2 regions of the Cupriavidus sp. 2KB_3 genome follow, and region 2 is predicted to be linked to the other one. Evidence: predicted binding sites of a transcription regulator. Region 2 holds the regulator's gene; the other holds the start of a gene.
The links. Region 2 encodes HrcA, which represses chaperone genes, less so after heat shock. Its sites were predicted from a motif close to TTAGCACTCNNNNNNNNNGAGTGCTAA; they were not measured.
Positions count from the first base shown of each region.

Region 1 (3,409 bases), on a different contig from region 2:
CCCTCTCCCGACCACCGCGCTCCCCCGATGACTCTTCCCGGCTCACCGTCCCTCCTTGCCCAGTTCCGCCGACTCTGCCTGCTGGCGCTCTGCACGGCCCTGCTGGCCGCCTGCGGACAGCCCAAGCCCTCGTTCAAGAACGTGGATATCTCGGGCGCTACCGAGTTCGGCAAGGACTTCGCACTGCTGGACCCGAGCGGCAAGACCCGCACGCTGGCCGACTTCAAGGGCAAGGACGTGGTGATGTTCTTTGGCTACACGCACTGCCCGGACGTCTGCCCGACCACCATGGCCGAGCTGAAGGCGGTGATGGACAAGCTCGGCCCGGACGCCGACAAGGTGCAGGTGCTGTTCGTCACCGTGGACCCGGAACGCGACACCGGCGAGTTGCTCGGTCAGTACGTGCCCGCCTTCGACGCCCGCTTCCTGGGCCTGCGCCCGGCCGACGAGGCAGCGCTGAAGAAGGTGACCAAGGACTTCAAGGTCTTCTACGCCAAGGTGCCGGGCACCTCGCCGAACAACTACACCGTGGATCACTCGGCCGGCAGCTATGTCTTCGATACCAACGGCCAGCTGCGCCTGTTCCTGCGCCACGGCCAGGGGCCGGACCCGATCGCGCATGATCTGAAGCTGCTGCTGTCGTAAGCTGCGCGCAGGACGAAAAAAGGGCCGGTCAACATGACCGGCCCTCTTGCATTGCGGGGAGCGGAGGATCAGGCGAAAGCCGCCAGCGCACCCTTCATCTTCTTCATCGCGGCCGCCTCGATCTGACGGATGCGCTCGGCGGAGACGCCGAACTCGTCGGCCAGCTCATGCAGCGTGGCGCCGCCCGAGCCGTCGTCGTTCACGTCCAGCCAGCGCGCCTCGATAATGCGGCGGCTGCGGGCGTCCAGACGCTCCAGCGCTTCGACCAGCCCTTCCACCTGCATGCGGTCCTGGCGCTTGGCCTCGAGCACGCGGGTCGGCTCGTTGTGGTTGTCCGCCAGATACGCGATGGGGGCGAATTCCTCCTCGCCGTCGTCGATCTGGCCTTCCAGCGCCAGGTCGCCGCCCGACAGGCGGGTCTCCATCTCCATCACTTCCTCGGGCTTCACGTTCAGCTCGCGCGCCACGGCTTCCACCTGCTCGGGCGTGAACGTGTGCGCGCCGGTCTTGTGGCTGCGCAGGTTGAAGAACAGCTTGCGCTGGGCCTTGGTGGTGGCCACCTTGACCATGCGCCAGTTCTTCAGCACGTATTCATGGATTTCGGCCTTGATCCAGTGCATGGCGTACGACACCAGACGCACGCCCTGATCGGGGTCGAAGCGCTTCACGGCCTTCATCAGGCCGATATTGCCTTCCTGGATCAGGTCCGCATGCGGCAGGCCATAGCCCAGGTACTGGCGGGCGATGGACACCACCAGACGCAGGTGGGACATCACCAGCCGGCGGGCGGCATCGACGGATTCATGGTCGCGCAGCTCCCGCGCGAGGCGCTGCTCTTCCTCGGCGGTCAGCAGCGGAATACGGTGGATAGCCTGGATGTAGCTATCCAGATTGCCCAGTGTGCCGGGGAAGGCGAGCGCGAGGCTGCCAGCGGCGGCATTCTGGGGGGCCATCGGCAGACGGCCGGAAATCTTGGTTTGGTCGGCAGACAGAACTGCGGTCACGCTTATTGCTCCTTTCGCATCCGGCGGTAGGTTGCCGGCGTGCCTCGATTCCAGAATCGGAAGAGACACCGCACTGCAACGCATATTAGCACTCAGGTTCGGCGAGTGCTAAGTTAGAGCGTCTATAGGGTTGATAGTTCCGGCCAATGGATATTGTTATTGGGATAGCGTAATAGGTCTCGGTGCGACGTCCGCGCCTTGTCTGGCAAGGGCTGGCGGGCCGCCAGCGTCGCGTACCATGGTTAGAGGGAACTTGCCCCAATCGGTTTCATCGTGATTTCGGGATGCTGAATTGCGCATTTCGCTACACTGGAGCCCCGCTTTTCGCTGTTATCTCACTGTTGTCTCGCAGTTATCCCATTGCCAGGAGTCCTGTCATGTCTGCCATCGAACACTTGCTCAAGCCCCATGTGCGGGACATCGGCGAGTTCACGGTCCGCCGCCTGCTGCCCGCCGCCGCCACGCAGACCGTGGGCCCCTTTATCTTCTTCGATCACCTCGGTCCCGTGTCCATGCCGCCGGGTAGTGGCATGGATGTGCGCCCACATCCACATATCGGCCTGGCGACCGTGACGTATCTGTTCGAGGGCGAGATCACGCACCGTGACAGCCTGGGCAGCGAGCAGGTGATTCGCCCCGGCGACGTGAACTGGATGACCGCCGGCATCGGCATCACGCACTCGGAGCGCTCGCCAGACGCCGCGCGCCAGGCCGGCCCGCTGCTGCACGGCATCCAGACCTGGGTGGCGTTGCCGAAGGCGCATGAGAAGGACCCGCCGTCGTTCCACCACCATCCCGGCGCCACGCTGCCCAAGCTGGAACTGCCCGGCGTGCGGATGATCGTGATTGCTGGCGATGCCTTCGGCGCGGAATCCCCGGTGCGGGTGTATAGCCGCACGCTCTACGTGGCCATCGACATGGAAGCCGGCGCGACGCTGGTGATTCCGCCCGAGCATGTGCAGCGCGGGCTCTATCCGGTGGAAGGCGATGTGACGATCGATGGCGAGGCGCTGGCGGGGGAACACCTCGCCGTGCTGGTGCCGGGCGAGCCGGCCACGCTGACCGCTACTACCGCCGCACGCGTGATGCTGCTGGGCGGTGATCCGACCGACGGCCATCGCTTCATCTACTGGAATTTCGTGGCGAGCACCAAGGAAGACATCGACGACGCCGCGCGCCGCTGGGAGAACGACGAGTTCCCCCACGTGCCGGGCGAGACCGAGCGGATTCCGCTGCCCCCGCGCCGGCCCTGAGCGTCCACAGGCGTCGTCAGACCGGACTGGCCCAGGCCACGCGCGTGGCCTGCTTCAGGCAGTCCTGGATGGTCGCCACCTGCGTGGCGATCGGCGCCGGCACCGGCACGTCGCCATCGAGCACCTTGCGGATCCAGGCGGCGGTCAGGCCGACGTCGGTGCCGGGCGGCAGCTCGGGTACCTCGCCAATCGACCCGCTTGCCGGATCGACCATCGTCCGCTGATGGCCATCGTGGAGCCAGTCGATGCGGCTGCTGCGGCGGGCATCCGCCACCACTTCCCCTTCGGTCCCGCGCGCCAGCAGCACGTTGGCGGGCTCGTGGGAGAAGTAGTCAGTCAGCGTCTCGCGATATTCCGGATGGGTGTAGCTATAGAGCCGTAGCGCCTCGGCCGGCGTGTGGCTGCCTACCGGTTGCAGCATCTTGACGATGGTGTGCGAGGAATTGCGCAGGCCGATGATCGGGCGCTTGTCGAGCAGGCGCGAAAGCGCTGGAGACAGCACATCGA
Region 1 covers NZ_JBFRHD010000002.1:53,576-56,984, reverse strand. The annotation lists gene AB4120_RS02030 (SCO family protein) at 28-645, shown strand; gene rpoH (RNA polymerase sigma factor RpoH) at 714-1,598, opposite strand; gene AB4120_RS02020 (pirin family protein) at 2,027-2,902, shown strand; gene ybiB (DNA-binding protein YbiB) at 2,919-3,409, opposite strand, start outside.
Region 1: a site for HrcA is predicted at 1,735-1,761, ahead of rpoH (RNA polymerase sigma factor RpoH). Genes of this name have one in related genera too.

Region 2 (3,409 bases):
GGCCACCTCGATCGTCACTTCCGCGTCGTGCGGCAGCACGATCGGGCGGTTGGACAGCGCGTGCGGGGCAATTGGCACCAGCACCAGCCCGGACAGCGTAGGATGCAGAATCGGCCCGCCGGCGGCCAGCGCGTAGGCGGTGGAACCGGTGGGCGTGGAGACGATCAGGCCGTCCGAACGCTGGTTGTACATGAAATAGCCGTCCACCGAGACGGCCAGCTCGACCATGCCGGAAATGCCCGAGCGGTTGACCACCACGTCGTTGAACGCCAGCGCGGAGAAGATCACGCTGTCGTCGCGGATCACGCGGGATTCCAGCAGCATGCGGGTCTCGGCTTCGTAGCGGCCAGCCAGCATCTCGGGCAGGGCGCGCGTCACGTCTTCAAGCGGGATGTCGGTCATGAAGCCCAGCCGGCCATGGTTCACGCCGATCAGCGGCACGTCGAGCCCGGCCAGCTGGCGGGCCAGGCCCAGCAGCGTGCCGTCGCCGCCGAGCACCACGGCCACGTCGGCCTCGCGCCCGATCTCGTCGGCGGAGAATACCGGGTAGCCGGAGAGGCCGGTGGCCTGTGCGGTCTCGCGCTCGAAGACCACGTCCTGGCCGTTGCGGGAGATGCAGGCGGCCAATTCCTCAAGCGGGCCCTCGATGCCGGCGGTCGAGTACCGGCCGACCAGGGCAACGGTCTGGAACGCGGCGCGGGGCGCGGCGGCGGGGGCGATGGCTGGGTTCTGGGGGGCAGACATGCCGGGATTAGACCATACCGTCATGACCATTGTCAGTAGCCGGGCACACGCCGGTGCGAAGCCCGCCCGAACCGGGGAAAGTTGTTTAAAATCGGGGCACTATGGACGAACGTTCGAAAACGCTTCTCAAGACCCTGATCGAGCGCTACATCGCCGAAGGCCAGCCCGTGGGCTCGCGCACCCTGTCCAAGTACTCGGGTCTCGATCTCTCGCCGGCGACCATCCGCAATGTCATGTCCGACCTCGAGGAAATGGGGTTCATCGCCAGCCCGCACACGTCGGCCGGCCGGATTCCCACGCCGCGCGGGTACCGGCTGTTCGTCGATTCGATGCTCACGGCGCGCCCGCTGGAGGGCGGCACGGTGGAGATGACGGCCGAACTGGCCGCGCTGACCGGCCAGATCCAGGGCCAGTTGGGCGGGCAGCAGCTGGGGCCGCAGCGGATGATTACCGCCGCCGCGCACACGCTGTCTAACCTCTCGCGCTTTGCCGGCGTGATCATGACGCCGCGCCGGGGCCAGTCGTTCCGCCAGGTGGAGTTCATGCGCCTGTCGGAGAAGCGCATCCTGCTGATCATCGTCAGCCCCGAGGGCGACGTCCAGAACCGCATTATCCAGACCGAACTGCCGTACACCCCCGCCCAGCTGATCGAGGCGGCCAATTTCTTCAATTCCCACTACGCCGGCATGAGTTTCGATGCCGTGCGCAGCCATTTGCGGGTGGAATTGCAGGATCTCCGCCGCGACATGTCAGCGCTGATGCAGGCCGCCGTGGAGGCCGGCAGCAGCGCCATGGCCGAGGACGACGACCAGGTGTTCATCTCCGGCGAGCGCAAGCTGCTCGAGGTGGAAGACCTGTCGTCCAGCATGGACAAGCTGCGCCGGCTGTTCGATGTCTTCGAACACAAGACCAACCTGCTGCAGTTGCTCGATGTCTCGAGCCACGCGCAGGGCGTACAGATCTTCATCGGGGGCGAAAGCCAGCTCGTGCCGCTCGAAGACATGGCCGTCATCACCGCACCCTATGGTGTCGATGGGCAGATCGTCGGCACGCTCGGCGTGATCGGCCCGACGCGGATGGCCTACGAACGGGTGATTCCGATCGTCGACATCACCGCGCGGCTGCTCTCGAGCGCGCTCTCCCAGAACTGATTGCTGCGCGCGGGCATGCCACGTGACAGCGCGCGCGTGGCGCCCGCCATTTCCGGAAACCCTATGACGTTCTCGGCAGAACCGGCTTACCAGCATGGCCAGGCGCCCCGCACGGCCATCCTGCTTATCAACCTCGGCACGCCGGATGCGCCCACGCCCAAGGCGGTGGGGCAGTATCTGCGCGCGTTCCTGTCCGACCCGCGCGTGGTCGAGATCCCGCGTCTGGCCTGGCTGCCGATCCTGCACGGGCTGATCCTGCCGTTCCGCTCGCGCGCATCGGCCATGAAGTACGAGTCGATCTGGCTGCGCGAGGCGCACATGACCGGCTCGCCGCTGCTGGTGTACACCGAGCGTCAGGCCCATGCGCTCCAACAGCACATGCACCGGCTTGGCCACGACGTGACCGTGGCCTGCGCCATGCGCTATGGCAATCCGTCGATCGCCTCGGTCATGGAAGCGCTGCGCCGGCAGGGCATGGAGCAAGTGCTGCTATTGCCACTTTATCCGCAGTTTTCGGGCACGACCACGGCCACCGCCTTCGACGAGGTCTTCCGCGTGCTGGCCGGCTGGCGCAATCAGCCGGAATTGCGACTGGTCAAGCACTTCCACGATCATCCCGCCTATATTTCCGCCCTGCAGCAGCAGGTGAGCGGCTTCTGGGCGCAGCACGGCATGCCTGACTTCGCCCGGGGCGACAAACTGATCCTGTCCTTCCATGGCTTGCCGCGCCGGCTGCTGGATCTGGGCGACCCCTACCACTGCGAATGCCTGAAGACCGGGCGGATGCTGGGCGAGGCGCTGGGTCTGCAGCCGGGCCAGTATCAAGTGACGTTTCAGTCTCGTTTTGGCAAGGCCGAATGGCTCCAGCCCTATACCGCGCCGACGCTGACCGAACTGGGCAAGGTCGGCACGCATCGCGTGGACGTGTTCTGCCCGGGCTTTCCGGCCGATTGCATCGAGACGCTCGAGGAAATCGCCATGGAAGGGCAGTCCGAATTCCGCGTGGCGGGCGGCCAGGAATTCCAATTCATTCCCTGCCTGAATGATGCGGACTACTGGATTGCCGGGCTGGCCGAGATCGCACTGCAGCATCTGCAGGGTTGGCCGCTGCGCCAGCCGCATCCGCACGAGCTGGAAGCGCGGCGCTCGCGGGCGCAGACCCGGGGCGCTGCGGCGTAAGGAATCAAGGAGTTAGACGATGGACGTGGACTTCGAGGCGGATGCCCGGCAACGCATCGACAAATGGCTGTGGTGCGCGCGCTTCTTCAAGACGCGCTCGCTGGCGGCGGAGGCCGTGGAGCGGGGCCGGGTGGAGGTCAACGGCCAGCCGGTCAAGAATTCACGCGAAGTGAAGCCCGGCGATGCCGTGATGATCCACGCGCACCAGCAGCGTTGGGAGATCGAGGTGAAGGGCGTGGCCGCCTCGCGCGGGCCGGCGCCCGTGGCGCAGTCGCTGTATGCCGAAGCCCCGGAAAGCCAGGCCCGGCGCCTGGAAGAGGCGGAACGGCGGCGCA
Region 2 covers NZ_JBFRHD010000005.1:46,871-50,279, forward strand. The annotation lists gene AB4120_RS06310 (NAD kinase) at 1-744, opposite strand, end outside; gene hrcA (heat-inducible transcriptional repressor HrcA) at 846-1,895, shown strand; gene hemH (ferrochelatase) at 1,959-3,074, shown strand; gene AB4120_RS06325 (RNA-binding S4 domain-containing protein) at 3,094-3,409, shown strand, end outside.